3 regions of the Pectobacterium aroidearum genome follow, and region 1 is predicted to be linked to each of the others. Evidence: predicted binding sites of a transcription regulator. Region 1 holds the regulator's gene; each other region holds the start of a gene.

Region 1 (8,287 bases):
CGCGCTGATTTCTCCGGTGGTGTTGGATATCGGTGACGCGGATAAACGACTGGTTGCACGACTGTCCGGCGATACCCATTTACTGCTGGAAGTGGGGGCGGCGGAACTGGATGTCGCGCTGCGTTTCCGCGTCCATGCGCTGATGCTGGCGCTGGAACAACTGACGCTCGATGGCATCGTTGACGTGACGCCGGGTATCCGCTCGTTGCAGGTACATTATCGCCCTGAGGCGCTTTCGCTGTTGCACCTGCTGGACGTGCTGTCCACGCTATGGCAGGAGGTTTGCACCCAGCAGAATCTGACCGTGCCGTCGCGGGTGGTTTATCTGCCGCTGTCCTGGGACGATCCCGCTTGCCAACTGGCGATCCAAAAATACATGACCACGGTACGCAACGATGCGCCCTGGTGCCCGAGCAATCTTGAATTTATCCGGCGTATTAACGAGTTGGATAACCTCGATGAGGTTTACCGCACGGTTTTTGACGCCAGCTATCTGGTGATGGGGCTGGGTGATGTTTATCTCGGTGCACCGGTGGCAACGCCTCTGGATCCGCGCCATCGCTTAGTCACTACCAAATATAATCCGGCGCGCACCTGGACGGCGGAAAACTCGGTGGGCATCGGTGGTGCGTACCTGTGCGTTTACGGCATGGAAGGGCCGGGAGGCTACCAGTTTGTCGGACGTACGCTGCAAATGTGGGATCGCTATCGCGGCGTTGACGCGTTTGACGGTAAACCGTGGCTGCTACGCTTCTTTGACCAAATTCGCTTCTATCCGGTGTCGGCCGACGAATTGTTATCTATCCGACGGGATTTCCCGCTGGGGCGCTATCCGTTGCGGATCGAGCAAAGCGAGCTGGCGTTAAGCGCCTATCAGGATTTTCTGTCACGGGAAGCGGAGGGCATCGAGGCATTCCGCGTGCGTCAGCGGGCAGCGTTTGAGGCGGAGCGCGAACGCTGGCGTATTGCCGGTCAATCGTTGACGGATAGTGTCGACATGGTGATTGAGGAGGCGGACGACGCGCCGCTCCAACCGGGACTGGTCGGCGTAGAAAGTTCGATTTCCGGCAATCTGTGGCAGGTGACGACGGAGGTTGGCAAAACGGTCGCGGAGGGAGAAACACTGATGATTCTCGAATCGATGAAAATGGAAATTCCGATTGTATCGCCGCAGCGCGGCATGGTGCAGGATATCCGCTGCCAGCCCGGTGCATCCGTGCGCGCCGGGCAGTGCGTGGTGGTGATCGAACCTCTAACGGAATAACGGCGGCGCTCTGTCGTATATCCCCTTCATACTTCAAGTGGCATGTGGAGTTGAGCCCTGTTTTTCCAGACGGTTAAGCAGGGTAGAAAGAGTGGCGGAACGTTTGCTTTTGCGCCAGAGTAATACTCTGGCGTGACACGACCTGTGATAAGTGTGGACACCATGCAAAGTCACATCGAGACGTTGCTGTTGTCAGAGCGAATAAAAGTGAGAGACATACACGTGCAGCCAGTCAGGGAGGAGCAAATATTTTTTGATGAGAAAGAGGCTAACGGCGAACGTTCCTATTGAAAAAATAATATGAAAGCCGATCCAAAAATTAAAACAAAATTCACCACGATGAAAGGTCACGTCTTTTCTATTAATTCTCTCAACCAATACGCCTGACTTTAATCCGTTATAGACGTGAAAAATTTCCCATATTCCACCGCCAATGAGAAGTAGCGGTATGTAATCACGTAACCAATCCATTGCAATCTACTCTTTCAATATCATTTTCGCGGAAGGATTCTATCATAACCGTCGAGGTGTCTATACAAACCTGTGGAAGTTCAGTGCGTTGCTTTTGAGTCAGATCAAATAGACGGAATGCAATTGGTATTACGGGAAGATAATTAATGCAGATTCAACAGAGGATTGAGCAGATTATTTTCAGTAGGAAATAGTGAACATGAAGTATTTTGAAATACAAGGAATGGTGCGTTCAATTGGACTCGAACCAACGACCCCCACCATGTCAAGGTGGTGCTCTAACCAACTGAGCTATGAACGCATTGAGATACCGGGCTGCCTGTCTGACAGCGAGGCGAATAGTAGCGAGCAAGGGGAAAGCTGGCAAGAGGAAAAATGCAATTTTGTGCTCTTGCCAGCGCGATTGCTGGGGTTGTATCCATTCCGTCGTTTTTTTCGACGTAAACTGGATGAAACGTTATCTAGCGGGCGGCGCGCGCTAAAATCCGTGCGGCAGGCTGGCGCTGGAGAAAACGAATCCGCGTCACCATCATCACTGCTGCTGCCGTCAGGCCAATGATGAAACCACACCAGAACCCCGCCGGTCCCATGCGTGGGACGATGATATCCGTCAACGCCAGCAGGTAGCCGCTCGGCAATCCCAGCACCCAGTACGCGGTGAACGTAATATAGAAAATCGACCGGGTATCTTTATAGCCGCGTAACACGCCACTGCCGATGGCCTGAACGGCATCGGAGATTTGATAAACGGCAGCCAGCAGCATGAGCTGAGAAGCCATCGCGACAACCAGCGGGTCCTGATTGTAGAGCAGGGCGATAGGTTCACGCAGTAGCGTGGTGAAAATGGCTGTACAGCTGGCTAACGCCACGCCGGCCATAATGCCAGTGTGCGCGGCAATGCGGGCGTTCTCAACTGAACCTTCGCCTAAGCGATGCCCGACGCGAATGGTAGTGGCAACGCCAACCGAGAGCGGAAGAACAAACATCAGCGAACTGAAGTTCAGGGCAATCTGGTGACCAGCCACATCGACGACGCCCAGCGGCAACACCAATAGTGCCACCACGGCAAACAACGTGACTTCAAAAAGCAGCGCCAACGCGATGGGTAAACCGAGGCCAAAGAGGCGTTTTAGCACGGCACCGTCCAGACGGAATGCAGGGCGATGCTGGCGGATATCGCGTAGCCAGGAGGCGTGCCGGGTATAGAACATCATCAACAGCATCATGATCCAGTAAACCGACGCGGTCGCGACGCCGCAGCCTACGCCGCCCAGTTCGGGCATACCAAATTTGCCGTGGATAAAGACATAGTTAATCGGAATGTTGATTAACAGCCCGATGAACCCAATCATCATGCCGGGGTAGGTTTTGGACAGCCCTTCGCACTGGCAGCGTAAAACCTGATAGAACAGATAGCCGGGTACGCCCCACAGTAGCGCATGCAGGTAACCGATAGCCTTCGCGGCCAGTTCTGGCGAATCGTCGCTCATCAGATTGATGGCATATTCCCCTTGATACAGCGCCAGCATGGTAAATATGGAAATAATGGCGGCCAGAAAAAAGGATTGTCGTACCTGATGCGAGATGCGATCGCGTCGACCGGAACCGTTGAGCTGTGCGACAACGGGCGTCAGCGCCAACAGCAGGCCATGGCCAAAAAGAATGGCGGGTAGCCAGATAGAGGTTCCCACGGCGACGGCGGCCATATCGGTGGCGCTATAAGCACCGGCCATGATGGTATCAACCACACCCATCGACGTTTGAGACACTTGCGCAATAATGACAGGAACAGCAAGCGCCGATAATTTACGCGCTTCTGTCAGATACTGTTGCACGGATACCTTCCTTGAATGACTTAATTTTGCTAGCGGGATGAATAATCTGGATATGAAAAACGTCAAGAATAAAACGAGATCGTTATTGTAACGACTTAATAAAAGTAAACCAGCTTGAAAGAGAATATATTCTTTTTGTTACGTTGCGGTTTCGATAGCGTCTGGCGTACCGTATTCCGGTTTGGTTTTCCGCGGAATATCGGGCACACTGCACAAAGTCATTTCTTTGTTTTTAAGAGGCAAACCGCATGTTTACCGGTATTGTTCAGGGCACCGCGCCGGTGGTGTCGATTGAAGAAAAATCCAACTTTCGCACGCACGTTGTCCAACTTCCCCCCGACCTACTGCCAGGGCTGGTGCCCGGCGCCTCGGTGGCGCACAACGGCTGCTGCCTGACGGTAACCGCCATTGACGGCGATCGTGTCAGTTTTGATCTCATGAAAGAAACGCTGCGATTAACGAATCTGGGCGATATTCATGAAGGCGATGTCGTGAATATTGAGCGCGCCGCAAAATTCGGTGACGAGATTGGTGGACACGTCATGTCGGGCCACATCATGTGTACGGCTGAAGTGGTGAAGATTCAGGTTTCAGAGAATAACCATCAGATTTGGTTCCGCCTGGCAGATGAAGCGCTGATGAAATACGTGCTGCATAAAGGCTTCGTCGGGATTGATGGCATCAGCCTGACGGTAGGGGAAGTCACCCGCGGGCGTTTCTGCGTGCATTTAATTCCTGAAACGCTGAACCGCACGACGCTGGGACAGAAACGTCTGGGGCATCGCATCAACATTGAAATCGATCCGCAGACACAGGCCGTAGTGGATACGGTTGAACGCGTGTTGGCCAGCAAGCAGGCGAGCGACCCCGCCAACGAAGCGTAATTTCTACGTTGCCTGTTTTTGTAAACCGGACGAACAACCTCGTCCGGTTTTCTCTTTCCTCTCAGCGTGAAACGCGTAATCCACCATCTATTCCATTGATACTGAATACGATCTGCCAGAGCTGAAGTTCTCTTGCTCTGAATTCCCCTGCACAAGCGTTCAAATAATAGCTGAACATTCGACGAAAGCGTTCAGTGTAGCGTGTGGCAAGTTGCGGCCAACATTGCTGAAAACGGGCTTGCCATGCCATTAATGTGCGATCGTAATCGGCACCGAAGTTGTGCCAGTCCTCCATCACCATGTAAGGCTCACTCGCCTGCGCAATGTGCTGTATGGAGGGAATGCAGGCGTTGGGGAAAATGTATTTATTCATCCAGGGGTCAATGTGTGGGGTGGTCTTATTGGCTCCGATGGTATGCAGCAGAAACAGTCCATCAGGCTTTAGATTACGCTTTGCCATGCGAAAGTAAGTGCCATAGTTACGCGGGCCGACGTGTTCAAACATGCCAACAGAAACAATCCGATCGAATTGCTGGTTCAGATCGCGGTAGTCTTGTAACGCAACGATGACGTCCAGATCCTGACAGCGCTGTTGTGCCAGTGCCTGCTGTTCTCTGGAAATGGTGATGCCGTAAACGGAAACACCGTAACGCCGCGCCGCGAACTCAGCAAGCCCGCCCCATCCGCAGCCGATATCCAGCAGCGTCATGCCGGATTTAAGCTGGAGTTTTTCACAAATCATGGTGAGTTTATCTTCCTGTGCCTGTTCCAGCGTTTGTGCCTGTTTCCAGTAGGCGCAGGAGTATTGCATGTAAGGATCCAGCATGAGGGTAAAAAGATCGTTCCCCAGGTCGTAGTGCACTTCACCGACCACTTGAGCGCGCCGACGGGATTGTAAATTCGTGACGCGAGAGAGGGCGACTCGCATGGCATCGTGCAGGCGGTGAGGTAAGGTTTTCCCTAGCCCTGCGCGCAGGACACGATGGAAAAACATATCCAGCCGTTCACACTCCCACCACCCATCCATATAGCTTTCACCTAATCCCAATGAACCTTCTCGCAAGACACGTTTAAAAATGCCGGGATTAATCACGCGGATGTCAAAAGGGCGGGTACCGTTGATTATGATATCCGCAGCGGCCAACTTATCCCGCATTATGCGGAACCAAGGCGTGGCATCGTGATCCCATTCTTCTGTATAAGGTGAACCCATCATGTCTCCTTAACTTTATGTAAAAGTATCGTAAAACACCTGGACAGCACTTATCGCAGCCGACGTAATCGGCTGTCACCAGAGGAAATGAAACGCGATAGTAGATTTATAACTGCTTCAGCCAGCATACAAGAAAATGGGCTGAAGCAGAGAGGAAAGCGAACAGGAATAGAAAAATCGTTTGGACGGTATTGCTGCCGTTAGCGGCGATAGTCGAGGTAAGGGCCGTCTGCAACCGAGCGGCGCTCAATCAGCGTCGGGTGCACTTCGATGACGTGCGCATCTTCCCGCTTGCTGGTAATGCGATCCAGCAACATCGCGAAAGCAGACTGCCCCAGACGCTCTTTCGGCTGATGGATGGTCGTCAGTGCCGGCGTAAAGAAACGCGCGTGGCGCACGTTGTCATAACCGATCACCGAAATATCCTGCGGCACGCGCAGACCTAATTCATCTGCCGCACAGATCGCGCCCATCGCCATGATATCGCCACCGCAGAATACGGCCGTTGGCCGCTGTTTCTGCGCGAGAATTTGATGCATCGCTTTATAACCGGACTCCGGCTCGAAATCGCCCTGAACAACCCACTCTTCACGCACGGTGATGTCGGCTTCCTTTAACGCTTTTAAGAAGCCGAGGTAGCGTCCGCTGCCGGTGTTACGTTCTTGAATACCAGGGATAGCACCGATATCCCGATGACCACGTTCGATCAGGTAGCGACCGGCCATATAACCGCCTTCAAAGGCGTTATCGATAATCGTATCGGTAAAATCGCTGTGCATCTGCCCCCAGTCCATCACGACCATCGGAATGCTGCGATAATCTTTCAGCATCGCCAACAGTTCAGGTGGATATTCGGCGCACATGACCAGCAGGCCGTCGACGCGTTTTTGCGCCAGCATGGAGAGATAGGCGCGCTGTTTACCGATGTCGTTATGCGAATTACACAGCACCAGCGTGTAACCCTTGGCGTAGCAGCTGTTTTCGACAGCTTCAATGATTTCGGCGAAGTAGGGCGCTTCGCTGGATGTGGCCAGCAAACCGATAGATTTGGTGTGATTAACTTTGAGGCTGCGGGCGACGGCGCTGGGCGAATAGTGCAATTCTTTGATTGCCGCCCTGACGGCTGCCTTGGTCTCTTCGGCGACGAAACGTGTTTTATTGATCACGTGCGATACGGTTGTGGTGGAAACGCCAGCACGTTTTGCCACATCTTTAATCGTTGCCATCTAAAAATGACTCCTGAACTTACCTGTTACAGACGTAAGTATATTGTTAATCGTTTGCCTACGTTTAATGTTCTTCTTCTAAGCTAAAAAACAGGATTTCAGAAGGAGAATGCCGAATGTTATACCGAAGGGATCTGGGTTGACGTTTTTCGACTGATACGCAGCGCTTTCATAAACAGCGGATTGTGTCCGATTTATCATGAAAGTGAAAGGGGTAATTTATACTATTAGTGATGCATACGTCCGAGATTTTTCACTAGAATTATGAAAGAATCGTAATAACCCTATTATTTGTAGATTTAACTGCCTAAATGGGTTCGGCTGTGAATCGCGGTGTCTTTATTTCAGATAGCGCTTTCAGGTGAAATTTTCAGCTAAAATTTGTTCGCTAATAAAGGAGTGGTTTATGGATACAGATCTGAAGATGTCTTTGCTGACAACCGTTGGCTCGTTGGCTGTCATCATCACGTTTAGTTTTATTGCGGTGCTGAATTAACCGAACGATGCTCTGCACAGGCTAGGTATTCAGACACGTTGATGCTACATAAAACGTGTCTGAATCATTTCCATTCGATGTAGGTTGTCTGTCTCTTAACGAATTGTCTGCGGTGTGACCACGCGACGCGCGCCCACGTAGTGCTCCTGCCAGTAATCTTCACTCAGCTTGCTGATACGAATATCTGAACCTGTACGCGGCGACTGAATAAATTTCCCTTCTCCCAGATAAACTCCGACGTGATCGGCTGCGCCACGATTATTGATGCGGAAGAACACCAAATCGCCGCTTTCCAGTTCGCTCTTTTTAATCGGAGCGGCATCACGCAGATGATACATTTCGTTAGCGGTGCGCGGAATTTGGATTTTAACGACATCTTTGTACGCGTAATAGACCAGCCCGCTGCAGTCGAATCCAGTAAAGGGTGATGAACCGCCCCAGTGATAAGGCTTACCTATCTGGCTCATCAACTTATTCATTGCTGTCGTTTTGGCATGCTGATAACGCTTTTTATGTGCCGCGCTCAGCGCCATTCCTTTTTCCGTGGGTGACGGGTTTTTATCTACCTTTCCCTTGAGCACTGTCTTTTTCAGCCCGGTTTTGACTCTGACCTGCGCGGTCGTCTGCTTCTCTTCTTCAGGCTTCAGCTTTTTGAGGTTTTTTTTCACTAGCGCGGGCGTGCTGCTTTGCGTCCGGGATGGCTTTTTCTCTGTTGATTTGTTCGCGCTACGGGGCTTGGTTTTCGTTCTGGCGGCGGTAGGTTCTGGTTTTTTGCTTTTGATCGGTGTCGGTGATTTAGCATTACCCTTTGTTTGGCGGCTTTTCTTGTTGGTTTCTTCAACGGCGCTTTTCTTCGGCGCAGAATGCGGGGTATGCGGCGCAGCCTGAACGACGTTCA
Region 2 (8,287 bases), 1.4 Mb from region 1:
GACGGATCTTGCTGTATGCCATAGTGAATTCTTCTCTGCGAATGGCGCGGAGTCAATTGGTAATACCAATTTAAAAAACGTGACGCTAAAGTAACAAAGTATTCACCTTCTGTCCATAAGGACCTTGAGCTAAATCACCAATCCCGCCAGATTTTAACAAATGCACGAGAAACATGCGGCAAAGTGATAGCCCGCCTGTGGTATGACCATTAATCCCCCCTGTCTATATTTTAACTTTTTTGAAACGTAAAGCAGGCATTGCTGAACCGTTTAAATGCGCAAATAGTGAATTTTAATTCGAAATATAAGAATTTTTATTCTTATAAGAAAAAGGAGATACCTCGACGCTCCTCATCGTGGTTAGCACCATTTTTACAGCGGGGATAACGAGATAATAAAAGGGAGTAAACCCAAAGAGGTACTCCCTCCCTAAATCACCTTCAGCTTCTCCTACTCAGGGGCTTAATCAATAAAAGGTAAGAATTTTGATGTAGCGATAGTTTTTAATTATCAGGCTATAAGAAATCAGTGCAATCTTGTGCACTTACCACTATTCTCTGGCAAACGGTAGCCGTTTTCTTATTTTAAGAAATACCACTCCGTAAAAATAAAATTACACAAACGTACAGTCACTAATACGCGTGTTCGTTCACACCGTGTTTTTTACTTGCACTGGCAGAGGGTTAAATTGGATGGATAATCAACAAACGGACGGCACGCTAAAGCGTGGTTTGAAAAACCGTCATATTCAGTTGATTGCCTTGGGTGGCGCGGTAGGTACTGGCCTCTTTCTTGGTATTGCGCAAACGATCAAAATGGCCGGACCATCGGTCCTGCTAGGCTATGCGATTGGCGGCCTGATCGCATTTCTCATTATGCGCCAGTTAGGCGAAATGGTGGTTGAAGAACCGGTAGCCGGATCGTTCAGCCACTTTGCTTATAAATACTGGGGCGATTTCGCGGGCTTTGCATCGGGATGGAACTACTGGGTACTGTATGTTCTTGTCGCCATGGCCGAGCTCAGCGCCGTGGGGATTTACGTCCAGTACTGGTGGCCAGACATCCCAACGTGGGTATCTGCTGCCGTATTCTTCCTGTTGATTAACGCCATCAATCTGGCAAACGTCAAAGTCTACGGTGAGATGGAGTTCTGGTTTGCCATCATCAAAGTCGCCGCGATTATTGGCATGATCGTCTTCGGCGGCTGGCTGCTGCTCAGCGGTACGGGCGGGCCGGAAGCCACCGTAACCAACCTGTGGGCCCAGGGCGGGTTCTTCCCGAACGGCGTGCTCGGCCTGGTGATGGCGATGGCCGTTATCATGTTCTCATTTGGCGGGCTGGAACTGGTGGGGATTACCGCAGCAGAAGCGGATGACCCAGAGAAAAGCATTCCACGCGCGACCAATCAGGTTATCTACCGCATCCTGATTTTCTACATCGGTTCACTCGCTATCCTGCTGTCACTTTACCCATGGGGCAAGGTTGTGGAAGGCGGTAGCCCGTTTGTCATGATCTTCCATGAACTGAACAGTAACGTCGTAGCAACGGTGCTGAACATCGTGGTACTGACCGCCGCGCTGTCCGTTTACAACAGCTGTGTGTACTGTAACAGTCGCATGCTGTTCGGTCTGGCGAAACAGGGTAATGGACCGAAAGTACTGCAAACCGTCGATCGCCGTGGCGTGCCGGTTGTCGCTATCGGTATCTCCGCGTTGGCGACAGCGCTGTGCGTACTGATCAACTACCTCATTCCCGGTAAAGCCTTCGAGCTGCTGATGGCGCTGGTCGTGTCCGCGCTTGTGATTAACTGGGCGATGATCAGTCTGGCGCACCTGAAGTTCCGCGCGCAAAAGGACAAAGAAGGCACCGTGACCAAGTTTAAGGCGCTGTTTTATCCGCTGGGTAACTACATCTGCCTGCTGTTCCTGGCCGGTATACTCGTCATCATGTTCCTGACACCGGGCATTCAGATTTCCGTCATGCTGATTCCGGTCTGGCTGATTATTCTGGGTGTAGGCTACTTCATCAAAAAGAAAAATCAGGTGAACTAAACCGTTCCCACATTCACCGTATCCTTTTCCATGGCCGACGCTGTCGGCCATTATTTTTCCTACCAACCCACAACAAACATCAGACCAACGCGCCGTATATCGTCAGAAGTGCGACCACCACTACCAGCACCAATGTCACCTTTTTCGCTAACGTCACAGCAGCTTTGGGCGTCTCTACCGGCTCAATGTGGGGTTCACGCGCCAGAGAAAATTGAGCCAACTGCGTTAACACCCAATATTGCGAACTGCGGAAATCCCCTAGCGACGCGAACCAGGCTGGCAACGCTTTTTCACCATGACCCAATAGTGCGTAAGCCGCACCGGCCAAACGCGCGGGAATCCAGTCAAGCCAATGCAGCAAGCTATCAACGCCGGACTGCGCACGTTCCAGCGGCGTGTTGTGCCGCGCCAGCCAGGTCTGTCTGGCACGTAGAAATGCGTATCCCATCAGCGCAATCGGCCCATATGGCCCGGCTGCGATGAACCAGAACAGCGGCGCTAAATAAAACCGGAAATTTATCCACAGCAACGCGTTTTGCAGTTCTTTCAACTGCTCGCTTTCGCCCGTGCCGACGGGCAGCCCGTGAATCAACGCCAGCTCCGTCGCCATTTCCCGGCGGGCATCTGCCTCGCCGCGTTGCGCCGCCTGCAAATAGCGCCGATAGTGCTGACGAATTTCACCCGCGCCAATGCACATCAGGCTGATAACAATCCACAGCAGAAGAGAAATCAGGCCGAACAGAATGCCGCTTGTGAGCCACAGCAGGCCAGCCACGATGCCCATGCTGCATAGCGTCAGGAACAACGTTTGAAATAAAGACGGAGATGGAACGTGCCGGAACACCACCTCAAGTCGATGATCGATCTGCCAGTGCTCTCCCTGTTTGAACAAGCGCTCCCAGGCCAGCGTAAACAACAGTGTAAACAGCGTCATTAATCTAGGCTCCCTTTGTTCTCTGTCCGATTTTCTTGTAGCTGACGATGATAGCCATCCCAGTCAAATGCCGGGCCGGGATCGGTTTTACGGCCCGGCGCGATGTCACTGTGCCCGGTAATTCGCGATAAAGTGATGGGGTAAGCCTGCATTAATAGGCGTGTAATCGCCACCAGCGAATGATACTGCTCCATGGTAAAAGGCAACGTATCCGTCCCTTCCAGCTCAATCCCAATAGAGAAATCATTACAGCGTTCGCGGCCTTCAAACATCGAAACACCAGCATGCCAGGCACGCTGATCGAACGACACATACTGTGTGATTTGCCCGTCACGGCGAATCAGGCAGTGTGCCGCAACGCGTAAATGGGAAATATCGGCAAAATAGGGATGCGCAGTGGGATCCAGCGTTGCTGTAAACAGTTGATCAATATAGGGTCCACCAAACTCACCGGGCGGCAAACTGATATTGTGGATCACCAATAAGGAAGGTACCTCGTTATTCGGGCGACCATCATAATGCGGTGAAGGCGTGTGTGTAATGTCGGATAACCAGCCATTTTCCAAAAGCATCGGCGATAACCTCGCATCGTGTCGTTTGCCGGCTGAATCAGGCGTAAAAACACCTTCAGGAGTAAAAACAATGTCAGGTGTAAAAACAAGGGTAACCAGAAGGTCCTTGTATCCAAGATACCATGTTTCGCGCCATCCTATCTATCCAACCGGATATCAATAGGTTTTACCGTTCATTTTGTGATGTTCTCGTCGCTTTCCTATCCGTAATCACTCTCCGCCGCCTTTTTTATTCATGTGAAGTCCCTAACCTCATTATGTGACAAAAATCACATTACAAATGTAATAGAGCAACAAAAGGCAATCGTTTTCGTGCATTGCGTCTATTTTTACTTAAAATGCATACCAAAATTATCTTCTGATTTTTTTAGATATTGCAAAAACTTATTCCGCGCTCTTACGCACGACGTCAATGACATCTCTAACACTATGGTACTTAAGATGAAAAAAACTTTCGCCGCAGGCGCCTTGCTCGCACTGTCATGCTCAATGCCTGCCCTTGCCGACAGCAATAAAGCCGAATACCTCTCCGACTGGTGGCACCAGAGTATTAACGTCGTCGGCAGCGCCCACACGCGTTTTGGACCGCAACTAAACAGCACGACCTATCTGGAATACGAAGCGTTTGCACGTAAAGACTGGTTCGATTTCTACGGTTACGCCGATGCGCCGAAGTTTTTTGGTGGCGATCCCGCTAGCCGCGGTATTTGGGACAAAGGCTCTCCTCTGTTTGTCGAGATCGAACCACGCTTCTCCATTGATAAACTGACGGGAACTGACCTCAGCTTTGGTCCGTTTAAAGAGTGGTACATCGCCAATAACGTTATTTACGATCAGGGTCGCAACAGCGGTTCACGCCAGAGCACCTGGTACATGGGGTTAGGCACCGATATTGATACCGGCACCGACCTGTCTCTGTCAGTGAACGGCTATGCCAAATACCAATGGCAAAACTACGGCGCAGCGAACGAAAACGAGTGGGACGGCTACCGCGTAAAAGTGAAATACTCTTACCCACTGGGCTCTCTGCTGGGCGGCAACGTCTCGTATATCAGCTTCACCAATTTCGATTTTGGTTCAGAGCTGCGTGATAAATCAAATGCAAGCCGTACCAACAACTCTATTGCCTCCAGCCATATTCTGGCGCTGGGCTACGACCACTGGCACTACTCTTTCGTCGCACGTTATTTCCACAACGGCGGCCAATGGGCTGATGGCGCAGAACTCAATTTCGGCAAAGGTCCGTTTGAAGTGAAATCTACCGGCTGGGGATACTACCTGGTCGTCGGTTATAACTTCTAAAGCCGTATACCCTTTACGGCGACCACGGATGTTCGCCGCAAAGGAAAATGAAAGTAAAACATTGAATTTTAATAAATATTCATTCTGGATGTCCTGATATAAACAAGGTAGCATAGACCTCCGAATCCCCCCTTCGGAGTTTGTCATGTCAACGCGTCGCTACAGTCAGGAACAACGTCAAAAAACCTTGCTCGCTCGTATTGCACAAGATATCCCCGCCAGCGTGCAACTGGCCTTGCGTGAAGATTTAGGTGGCATCGTCGATGCCAATCAAGACATTACCGCGCTTCTGTTACCCGACGACGAGACCGTCAGCGCACGCATTATCACGCGTGAAGCGGGTATCTTCTGCGGTGCGCGTTGGCTTGAAGAAGTCTTTTCTCAATTGGGCAACACAACAACGATCGTCTGGCACGTCGCCGATGGCGATGCCATCACCCCCAACCAAACGCTATGTGAGATTACGGGGCCAGCCAAACAGCTTCTGACTGGCGAGCGCACGGCGCTAAATTTCCTGCAAACGCTGTCTGGCGTCGCAACGGAAGTCAGCCGCTATGTCGCGGTATTGCAGGGAACGCGCACTCGGCTGCTGGATACACGTAAAACGCTGCCAGGACTGCGAACCGCACTGAAATACGCCGTATCATGCGGTGGTGGAGATAACCATCGGCTCGGCCTATCCGATGCTTTTCTGATTAAGGAAAACCATATCATCGCCGCTGGCTCAATCAAAAATGCGGTCGAAAAAGCACAGTTTCTGCGCAATGATGTTCCGGTAGAAGTTGAAGTCGAATCGCTGGATGAATTACAGCAGGCGCTGGACGCAGGTGCCGATATCATCATGCTGGATAATTTCAGTCTGGATAACATCCGGGAAGCCGTTAACACCACACAAGGCCGCGCACTACTGGAGATATCCGGTAATGTCACCCTCGACACGCTGCGTGGCTATGCAGAAACCGGCGTGGATTATATCTCGGTGGGGGCGTTAACCAAGCACGTACAGGCGCTGGATTTATCCATGCGCTTTATTTAAGCGTTCTCTTTTTCTTCCGACGGGGTGCCCTTTCGCACCTCGTTCTCGCTTATTTATCTCATCTTCCCATCACACCGTACCAATACGCCCTTCCTACTCTGCCCGGACTTTCTGTCCTGATAATGTGAATAATGCGTACCTGTCCGCAAAAATTTTTCACGCCTCTGCAAATGACTAAAAACATATCGTAGCGCTTTCCTATTTTCATTTTCCCCGCTCGCCAGCTTTCATTCCCTTTTCTATTCTGCCAGCCGTCCGTATGTATTTATGCGCCACCATATTTATGCGCCACAACAGGGAAATCAACATGACCACACAACAAGGATTCACACTGATTGAACTGATGATCGTCATTGCGATCGTCGCCATCCTCAGCGCCATTGGCGTTCCCGCCTATCAGGGCTATCTGCAAAAAGCGGCATTGACGGACATGCTGCAAACCATGGTGTCTTATAAAACACCCGTCGATCTCTGCGGGCTGGAAAATGCCGCTTTTACCGCCTGTAGCGCAGGAAATCAGGGGATTCCGGGCAGCAAATCTTCACGCTATGTCAGTGCCGTTAGCGTCGCCCAAGGAGTAATTACGCTGACCGGACAATCCACTCTGCAAGGGCTACGCGTTATTCTGACGCCAACGTGGGATAGCGAAACCGGCGCCTCACGCTGGACGAAAAACTGTGCCACAGATAACGGCGCAGAAAGCCTGCAAGCCACCTGTCAGGACGTTTTCCGTTTCGATAACACGGCAGGTTAATCATGACAGACTCGTCCTTCTCCTCCGAGCATACGCTCAGCGAACTACAGACGCTGTGCCGACGTTATCAGGCATTACTGCTTAACCTCGATGAACAAACACTGTCGGTTGCAGTCACAACCTCCCCTTCGGCGGAGATGATTGCCGCGCTGCGTTTTGCCAGCAATCGCCGCATTATGGTGGAGCAATGGCCGCAGGCCAGAATGGAACAGCAGCTTAACCCCGTGAATGCCGTTGCCGAACCCACAGAGACTTACCATACCAGCATTTATAACAACGGCACCGGGCAACAAGAGCATGACGACGACTCCCCCGTTGCACAATTTATCCATCAAACGTTGCGTCTCGCGGTTCAGCGACGCGCCTCGGATATTCACTTTGAGCCCTTACTGGACAACTATCGCGTACGGCTACGCATTGATGGCGTGTTACAGGCAATATCCGCACCGCCTCACGAACTGACAAACCGTATTACCGCGCGGCTGAAAATCATGGGTAAGTTAAACATCGCCGAACGACGATTGCCGCAAGACGGCCAGTTCAGCCTGATGCTGGATCAACAAACCTATTCGTTACGTATCGCTACGCTCCCTGTACAGCAGGGAGAAAAAGTGGTGTTGCGTATTTTGCAAACGCACCAGCAGGAGCTGGTGCTAGATAAACTTGGGCTTACCGCAAAAGCATTACAGCAGGTGATTCACGTGCTGAGCGCCTCACAGGGGATGCTGTTAGTTACGGGTCCGACAGGCAGTGGAAAAACGGTCACGCTTTACAGCGCGATACGCTGGCTGAACGATAGCAGTCGCAATATCTGTAGCGTAGAAGATCCCGTCGAGATCCCCTTGCAGGGTATCAACCAAACGGCAATCAATCCTAAAGCCGAGTTGGAATTTGGCCGAGTGTTACGTGCGCTGCTACGTCAGGATCCCGACGTGATTATGATCGGAGAAATCCGCGATGCCGAAACCGCAGAAATTGCGGTCAAAGCCGCACAAACCGGTCATTTGGTCATGTCCACGTTGCATACCAACTCTGCCGTAGAAACGCTAACCCGACTCAGTCACCTGGGCATCCCCGGCTATCTGCTAGCTGCGGCGCTAAAGCTCATCATCGCACAACGCCTTGTACGTCGGTTATGTCCACACTGTAAAACGCCGGGAGAATCACTACTTTCTCTGCCAAACGACATATGGCAAGGGCCACTGCACCATTGGCAAGCCCGCGGCTGTAGCCACTGTTTCTCTGGCTACTATGGCCGCGTCGCGATCTATGAATTACTTCCCATCACGCCAGATTTTCAGGCAGCGCTAGCGGGCAATGCCAGCGCAGGGGAATTATCTGTACTGTCTCGCCATTCAGGTTTCCCAACGTTGTTGGCTGCGGGTCTCGAGTTGGTCAACGACGGCCTGACCTCCCTCGCTGAAGTCTATCGTGTTGTGGGCGATGAACACGCTATGAATCAGGAGGCGCAATGAGACTAGCACGTTTGTATCACTGGCAGGCTATTACGTCCGAGGGCGAATTTGCCGACGGAGAGCTCATTAGTACACAACGCCAGCATGCCTATGCCAGCCTGATTGCTCAGGGCTACCAGCCGCTCATCGTAAAAGCTGGCGATTACTTGCCGCTTCGTTATTG
Region 3 (8,287 bases), 1.5 Mb from region 1:
AGCTCACCGCTGCATAATTTTTGATGCCGGATAACAGAGAGAATCTATCTTTTTACCTTACTGGCTTATAGAACTTCCCGGTGCTTCGCCGCCGGTTCCCGTCACGGTTTTGTGTTTCGCCAGATATTGATGCTGGAAAATACACATGCGGATCGTGTTGCGATATTCACCGTTGATGAAGAACTCATGGATCAGTTCGCCTTCTACCTCAAAGCCTAATTTGCTGTAGATGTGGATCGCTTTCTGGTTTTCCTTATCCACAATTAAATACAGCTTGTAGAGGTTCAATACCGAGAAGCCGTAATCCATGGCCAGTTTGGCCGCTGTGCTGGCGTAGCCGCGGCCTTGATAGGCCGGATCGATGATGATCTGAAATTCCGCGCGACGGTGGATATGGTTAATTTCCACCAGTTCAACCAGACCAACTTTGGTCTGTTCGTGTTCAATAATGAAGCGCCGCTCGCTCTGGTCATGAATATGCTTGTCGTACAGATCGCTGAGTTCGACAAAGGCCTCGTAAGGCTCTTCAAACCAATAACGCATCACACTGGCATTGTTATCCAACTGATGAACAAAAGTGAGATCGTCCCGCTCCAGCGGTCGTAGCCGAACGGAATTGCTCGTACCGGACATAATGAATCCTTAATTGATAAAAAGGACGTGAACCGAGGTTTCCAGAGTCACGCTGGCATGGGTATGCCAACGCTAGTATAGCGGCGGATAGGCTGGCGCTGAACGCGTAATGTGGAATGAAACATCGCAAGAGACCCCGCATCGTTGAGATGCGGGGCAAAAGCGGATTAGAAATCGACGCTGGCGCGCAGCACCACCTGACGCGGCTCGCCGATGGCGACACGCAGGTTGTTACCGCTGGAGGGGTAATAGGTCTGGTCGAACAGATTCTTCACGTTCAACTGCCATTTCACCTTGTAACCGTTGAGCGGCAGGCTATAGGCAATAAACGCATCGGCGACAGTGTAATCATCCAGATAGAAGGTGTTTGCTGCATCGCCCGCGCGGCGGCTGACGTAGCGCGCGCCCGCACCCGCGCGCAGATCGTCACCAGCGGCCAGGCCAATATTGCCGAAGTCCTGCGTCAGGAACAGCGAGGCTGTATGACGTGCGGCATTCGGCATACGTTTACCTGTGTTTTCCGGGTCTGCGGTGACGCGAGCATCGGTATAGGCATAAGAACCGATCAAGCTTAAGGCATCGGTGAGGCTACCTGCCAGATCCAGTTCAACGCCCTGCGAACGCACTTTCCCTGCTGTACGGTAAAGATTGTCATCAACCTTGACCATTACGTTTTGTTTTTCAATATCGAACAAAGCTACGTTACCGGTAATACGGTTGGGCAGATCCAGTTTGGCGCCGATTTCGTAAGACTTGCCGATTTCGGGCGGAAGGGCGCCGATGTTATTGGCAATATTGCTGTTGGGCTTAAATGAACCGCTGTAGCTGGCATAGAGCGATGAATACGATGTCAGGCTGTAAATGACGCCTGCACGCGGTACGACGCGGTGGTATGAGCTGTCTGTATTGGTGATGAAAGGGCGTCCTTTACCCGCCATCACATCGAACGTGTCATAACGCAAACCACCCAGCAACTGCCAGCGATCGTTAAGACGGATAGCGTCCTGCATAAATAAAGCTTTGCTGTCGATATTCTCGCGCTGGTCACTGTCTTTCGCGTTGACGGCAGTAGAGGCTGGTTGCTGGCCGTACACCGGGTTATAGATGTTGAATCCTGAAGCCGCTGTACCGCGGATCATATCGCCACGGAATGTTCTATCCGCTTCATAGTCAAACCCAAACAGCAACTGGTGATTGATGCGACCCCAGTCAACGTCGCCATTCAGCGTAAGCTGGACAATTTGCGCCTGGCTATGCGCATAGCTTGTAGCGTCTGGCTGACGTGTCAGGACTCCCGTATTGGCATTGTATTTTGTAGCACGCGCCTGATTATCACTGTAGCGGTTGCGGTTATACGAATAGGTCAGGCTGCTTTTCCAGCGGTCATTCAGATTGCGGTCAACCTGCATGGTGACGCTGTCCTGATCGCCGCGTGTTGCATTGTAGCTTTCATCAAAGCGGCGATCGCGCGGTGTATTAACTGGCTTGCCTGTCTTCGGATCGATAAGGGTGCCGCGATCGAAAGGCGTCAGGTATTCCATATGTTCGTAGGAAACACGTACCGTGGTGTCTTCGCCGTACCACATGAGGGATGGCGCAACCGTCGTCTGGCGGTTACGCCCGAAGTTGCGCCAGTAATCAGTTTCATCGTGATCGACCACCATACGGTAAGCCAGACCAGACGTACCTAACGGACCGGTGACATCCAACTGGCCGCCGCCGCCCTTGAAGCTGCTTCCCCAGCCTTCAATGTGCGTTTTCTGTACCAGTTCAGGCTTTTTGCTGATGATATTGATCACGCCGCCGGGTTCACCCATGCCGTAGAGCATGGAGGCCGGGCCTTTCAGCACTTCGACGCGCTCGCTGCTGGGCGTAAAGTTGCGTGCCTGAATGGAGCGTACGCCGTCGCGGAAAATCGAACCGTCGCGGTTATCGCCGAAGCCGCGTTTGATGATGGCATCCTGTGTGCCGCCCAGCGTATTCGACTGGGTGATACCGCTGACGTTATACAGCGCTTCATCGATGTTGCGTACCGCACGATCGTCAAGTACCTGAGTCGGAACGACGTTGACGGCCTGTGGCACATCCAGCAGGCGGCTTTCGGTTCGGGTGCCGGTCACGGTTTTATGCGGCTGATAACCCGTCTCTTTTCCCGTCTGCTCGCCAGGTTTTGCGCTCACCACCATGGTGTCTTCTTTGCCATCAACAATGGCGGCCTGAATGCTAAACGGCAACAGCGCCAGCAGCGGCCAGCCGTGGCGGAACGTGGTCTTTCTTATAGCAAACTTATTCATGCGAAATCTGACTCCAATAAATCCCTGAAAATTCAATAGGTAAAAACTGCTGGTAGAGTTGTTGTAGTGTTTGTTGCGGATCGATATCGGCAAACCGATCCGGGTAAAGCGCCTTGGCAAACATTTCGACCATCACGACGTGGTACGGGCTGAGGTAGAAGTTGTGCCACATGCTCCAGGCCCGGCCTGTTTGTACGGCTTGCAGGTGAGACAAAATAGGTTCCTGACGGATAAGCGTGTCGAAGCTCTCTTTCGCCTGCGCGGCGTTCACCAGCGGTCCGAGCATCAGACTGGAGAAACGTTTGCCTTCCGGCCCGGCCATGCCGGTGGCGATGTAGACATCAGGATTGGCAGCCAGCACGCGCTCTGGGCTCAACTCCCCGTAGACGCTGTTGATGGTGCCGTTGGCAATATTCTCGCCGCCAGCGAAAGTCAGCAGGTCGCCAAGGCTGCCGCCGACCGCCGTGGTGCAGCAGGTATCACGTCTACCCAGATGCAAATGCAGCATGACCGTCGGTTTTTTACCGTGGTATTGCGCGATACGCTGGCGAACCACGTCCATATGCTGCTGATAGAAATTGCTGAAGGCGGCAGCGCGCTGGGGCTGATTCAGCACCTCGCCGAGCAGGCGAATACTGGGTAACGTGTTGTTAAGCAGGTCGATACGCAGGTCGACGTAAATAAACGGGATCCCGGCACGAGTCAGCGTTTGTTGCAGCAGGTCTTCATTGGCCGCGTTTTTTGCCAACCGGGGAAGAATGACCAGATCGGGTTTTAGCGGCAGCAGCATCTCCGCGTTCATAGCTTGCAGGCTGCCGTTACCTAACTGTGGGATCTGGTTAAGCTGTGGGAATTTTTCGGTATAGCGTGACCAGCTTTGCGCATCGTAGCGCGCCATATCTCCCGGCCAGCCGACAACATGCTTTGCCGGGTTATCAGGCTGAAGCAGTGCCAGCGTATATAGCATGCGGCTCTCACCCAGAATGATGCGTTGGGGATTGTCTGGTATTTCCACCTGTCGGCCCAACATATCGGTGACCGTTTTTGCTTGTAGGAATGGGCTGAGGAAAAGCAGACAGAGTAGTAAGACAGTACGCATGGGGGAGTTCACAGAATTTAGGATGGGGAAAGATAATCATTGTCATTTTCGTTTTCAACCGATGAAAAGTGGGTGTAATTCCGGTTGATAGAAATGTTCTTTTTTATCTGAGTCTTAGTGTTCGCTTAGTAAAGATTAGTAAATATTTAAAGCGCGGATAGGGCTGAAAATAGCGATGTGTCGCGTGTGTGTAGGGAGGAAATATGCGGAGAAGGGGAGCTAAGAAAAAAGCAGGAAGAGGAAGTGAGTAAGGCTCCGTAGTGGGAGCCTTACTAAGATGATGAAGAGACAGAATTACTCAGCAGCGTAGCCCTGTGGCGGAATACGCACGCTGTCCAGCCAGGCTTCATTATCCCGCATCACCAGTCTGCCGTTCAGGAACCAGTTAATGACCATCGGATAAATCGTGTGCTCGTGCGTTTTCACGCGTTCGCTCAGGCTTTCTTCGGTGTCGTCACTAAATACAGGCACCTTCGCTTGCAGAATCAGTGGGCCACCATCCAGCTCATCCGTGACAAAATGCACGGAAGTCCCATGTTCCCGATCGCCATTTTCCAGCGCCTTGCGGTGTGTATGCAGGCCGGGATATTTGGGCAGCAGAGAAGGGTGAATGTTCAGCATTTTGCCGGCAAATTGGGCAACAAATTCCGGGCTAAGAATCCGCATGTAACCTGCCAGAACCACCAGCGCCGGCTCATATTGCTCAATTTCATTTGCCAGTGCGGCATCAAATGCGGCGCGATCGGCAAAATCTTCAGGGTTCAGGACGCACGTAGGAATATCCGCATTCTGCGCGCGTTCCAGCCCGTAGGCCTCCGCATTATTACTGAATACGGCGACGATCTTTCCTTTGAGACGTCCGTTCTTACAGGCGTCAATCAACGCCTGCAAGTTGCTTCCATGACCTGAAATCAGCACAACGATGTTTTTCATCAGTTAATAACCACTGCGTCTCCGGCATCGGTTTGAGTAATGACGCCGATTTTCCATGCGTTTTCACCGCTGCTGTTGAGTAATGCAACGGCCTCGTCTGCCTGTTCGGCTGGCAGTGCGATGATCATACCAACACCGCAGTTAAAAGTACGATACATTTCGTGACGGCTGACATTCCCGGCCTGTTGCAGCCAGTTGAACACCGCAGGCCATTGCCAGCTGGATTCATCGATAGTCGCCTGCATACCTTCTGGCAGAACGCGTGGGATATTTTCCCAGAAGCCGCCGCCGGTCAGGTGAGAAATCGCATGGACGTCCACTTTCTCAATCAGGGACAGGATGGATTTCACGTAGATTTTGGTCGGTGCCAGCAGGTGATCGGCCAGCGGTTTGCCTTCCAGCTCGAACTGCTCTGGATCGGTTTTGCTGACTTCAAGCACTTTGCGTACCAGAGAATAACCGTTTGAGTGCGGCCCGCTGGACGCGAGGGCAACCAGAACATCGCCGTTCTGGACTTTGCTGCCGTCAATGATTTCTGATTTTTCTACGACACCGACGCAGAAGCCGGCAACGTCGTAGTCTTCGCCGTGGTACATGCCCGGCATTTCGGCGGTTTCGCCACCGACCAGCGCACAGCCTGATTGCTTACAGCCTTCCGCGATACCGGTAATCACACTGGCAGCCGTATCGACATCCAGTTTGCCTGTAGCGTAATAGTCGAGGAAGAACAGCGGCTCAGCACCCTGAACCACCAGATCGTTCACGCACATCGCAACCAGATCGATACCAATGGTATCGTGGCGCTTCAGGTCCATCGCCAGGCGCAGTTTGGTGCCGACTCCGTCAGTGCCGGAAACCAGAATCGGTTCGCGGTATTTTTGCGGTAAGGCGCACAAGGCACCGAAACCACCCAATCCACCCATAACTTCCGGGCGACGGGTCTGTTTCACTACACCTTTAATACGGTCTACCAATGCATTACCCGCATCGATATCCACGCCTGCGTCTTTATAGCTGAGAGAGGTTTTGTCGGTCACTGCTGAGTCCCCACGAAGGTTACGGGTCGTATTCAGAAAACACGGTATTTAGAAAACATACTGTGGTAAAAATAATGCGCGCTAATTCTAACAGTGTAGGCAATCGTTTGCGAGCGATGAGTCATCGGCTGGCTATTTTTCGCTAACGGCGACAATTTCTCTCCTCGGTTGATCTGGATCAGGCTTAATCATATGGCGCTAAGTAAAAAAGGCGGTATAATCCCGCGATTTTTTTTACGACGGGCTCTCGTGCCCGCCGCCCTGCGGGCCGCCGCAAGCGGTGTTTAAAAACGCGTTTGGCGTTTTTGTCCGTCCACTAGCCGATGGGGAGATAATGATGAAGATCGTCGAGGTGAAACACCCGCTCGTCAAACACAAACTGGGTTTGATGCGAGAGAACGATATTAGTACGAAGCGTTTTCGTGAACTGGCTTCCGAAGTGGGAAGTTTGCTGACTTACGAAGCGACGGCTGACCTGGCAACCGAAAAAGTCACCATTGATGGCTGGTGCGGTCCAGTTGAAGTCGATCAGATCAAAGGCAAGAAAATTACCGTCGTACCGATTCTCCGTGCAGGATTAGGGATGATGGAAGGCGTGCTGGAAAATGTCCCTAGCGCGCGTATCAGCGTTGTCGGTATCTACCGTGATGAAGAGACGCTAGAGCCTGTTCCTTATTTCCAAAAGCTGGTTTCCAATATCGAAGAGCGCATGGCGCTGGTGGTTGACCCTATGTTGGCAACCGGCGGTTCAATGATTGCGACGATCGATCTGCTGAAAAAAGCGGGTTGTCACAGCATTAAGGTGTTGGTGTTGGTCGCGGCGCCAGAAGGGATTGCCGCACTGGAAAAAGCTCACCCGGATATCGAGCTTTACACAGCATCCATCGATAAAGGCCTCAACGAGCAGGGTTACATCATGCCGGGCCTGGGCGATGCGGGCGATAAAATATTTGGTACGAAATAACAGGTAAGCCGACTTATAGTCGGCTTTTTTTTGGCGCCAACCTAAGTATTGCCTATGGTGCGCCACGGCCTGTGTTACGTCACACGCGGTTCTTTTATACATCAGCAGTCACCATTCTCCTGCTTCGCTACGGCGGGGCGGGGTGAGTCTGGCTGTGATAATAAGTGCGGGTCTACCTGCACACACAAATAGCAACACTCGATAACAACATTACAGAGGATATTGAAGATGACTCGTCGCGCCATCGGGGTAAGTGAACGACCACCCTTGTTACAAACCATCCCGTTGAGTTTCCAGCATCTGTTTGCGATGTTTGGCGCTACCGTTCTGGTACCCATTCTGTTCAAGATCAATCCGGCAACCGTACTGTTATTCAACGGTGTCGGTACGCTGCTTTATTTATTCATTTGTAAGGGGAAAATCCCGGCGTATCTGGGGTCGAGTTTCGCGTTCATTTCTCCGGTTTTACTGCTGTTGCCGCTGGGATACGAGGTCGCACTAGGTGGTTTCATCATGTGCGGCGTGTTGTTCTGTCTGGTGGCGCTGATTGTTAAGAAAGCGGGGACTGGCTGGCTGAATGTGCTGTTCCCCCCTGCGGCGATGGGGGCGATTGTTGCGGTTATCGGCCTTGAACTGGCCGGTGTGGCGGCGGGAATGGCCGGATTGTTGCCTGCCGATGGCGCTTCTGTCGATTCTACCGCGGTGACGATTTCACTGGCGACGCTAGCAATCACCATTCTGGGATCGGTACTGTTTCGCGGTTTTCTGGCGATCATCCCGATTCTGATCGGGGTACTGGCAGGCTATGCGCTGTCGTTCGCGCTGGGCGTGGTGGATTTGACCCCGATTCGTGAAGCGCACTGGTTTGCGATGCCAACATTCTACACGCCGCGCTTTGAATGGTTTGCCATTCTGGCGATTCTGCCTGCGGCACTGGTGGTGATTGCAGAACACGTTGGCCATCTGGTTGTGACGGCGAATATCGTGAAGAAAGATCTGATGCGTGAACCGGGGCTGCATCGCTCCATGTTCGCCAACGGCATTTCTACCGTGCTGTCCGGCTTCTTTGGTTCTACGCCGAACACAACCTACGGTGAAAACATCGGCGTGCTGGCGATTACCAAAGTGTACAGCACCTGGGTTATCGGCGGTGCAGCGATCCTCGCGATTCTGCTCTCCTGCGTGGGCAAACTGGCGGCGGCGATTCAGGCTGTACCGGTTCCTGTCATGGGCGGTGTATCGCTGTTGCTGTACGGCGTGATTGGGGCGTCTGGTATTCGCGTACTGATTGAATCCAAAGTGGATTACAACAAAGCGCAAAACCTGA

Evidence for each region. The regulator PurR, encoded in region 1, represses purine synthesis genes. The targets are predictions, from matches to a motif close to CANGCAAACGTTTGCNTG.
Region 2: the regulator PurR is predicted to act here: its motif matches at 3,855-3,872, upstream of AB8809_RS03600 (nucleoside-specific channel-forming protein Tsx).
Region 3: the regulator PurR is predicted to act here: its motif matches at 6,093-6,110, upstream of purM (phosphoribosylformylglycinamidine cyclo-ligase).

The regions. Positions count from the first base shown of each region.
Region 1 covers NZ_CP166097.1:2,226,769-2,235,055, forward strand. Annotated here, with positions in the region: gene uca (urea carboxylase) at 1-1,264, shown strand, start outside; tRNA gene AB8809_RS10310 (tRNA-Val) at 1,960-2,036, opposite strand; gene AB8809_RS10315 (MATE family efflux transporter) at 2,197-3,570, opposite strand; gene AB8809_RS10320 (riboflavin synthase) at 3,819-4,454, shown strand; gene cfa (cyclopropane fatty acyl phospholipid synthase) at 4,516-5,667, opposite strand; gene purR (HTH-type transcriptional repressor PurR) at 5,868-6,893, opposite strand; gene AB8809_RS10335 (YnhF family membrane protein) at 7,300-7,389, shown strand; gene AB8809_RS10340 (NlpC/P60 family protein) at 7,485-8,287, opposite strand, start outside.
Region 2 covers NZ_CP166097.1:790,569-798,855, reverse strand. Annotated here, with positions in the region: gene pdhR (pyruvate dehydrogenase complex transcriptional repressor PdhR) at 1-22, opposite strand, end outside; gene AB8809_RS03615 (amino acid permease) at 693-2,051, shown strand; gene ampE (beta-lactamase regulator AmpE) at 2,131-2,985, opposite strand; gene ampD (1,6-anhydro-N-acetylmuramyl-L-alanine amidase AmpD) at 2,985-3,557, opposite strand; gene AB8809_RS03600 (nucleoside-specific channel-forming protein Tsx) at 3,999-4,859, shown strand; gene nadC (carboxylating nicotinate-nucleotide diphosphorylase) at 5,005-5,895, shown strand; gene ppdD (prepilin peptidase-dependent pilin) at 6,203-6,649, shown strand; gene gspE (type II secretion system protein GspE) at 6,652-8,124, shown strand; gene hofC (protein transport protein HofC) at 8,121-8,287, shown strand, end outside.
Region 3 covers NZ_CP166097.1:3,740,850-3,749,136, reverse strand. Annotated here, with positions in the region: gene speG (spermidine N1-acetyltransferase) at 58-633, opposite strand; gene AB8809_RS17065 (TonB-dependent siderophore receptor) at 801-2,927, opposite strand; gene AB8809_RS17060 (ABC transporter substrate-binding protein) at 2,920-4,026, opposite strand; gene purN (phosphoribosylglycinamide formyltransferase) at 4,321-4,959, opposite strand; gene purM (phosphoribosylformylglycinamidine cyclo-ligase) at 4,959-5,996, opposite strand; gene upp (uracil phosphoribosyltransferase) at 6,334-6,960, shown strand; gene uraA (uracil permease) at 7,189-8,287, shown strand, end outside.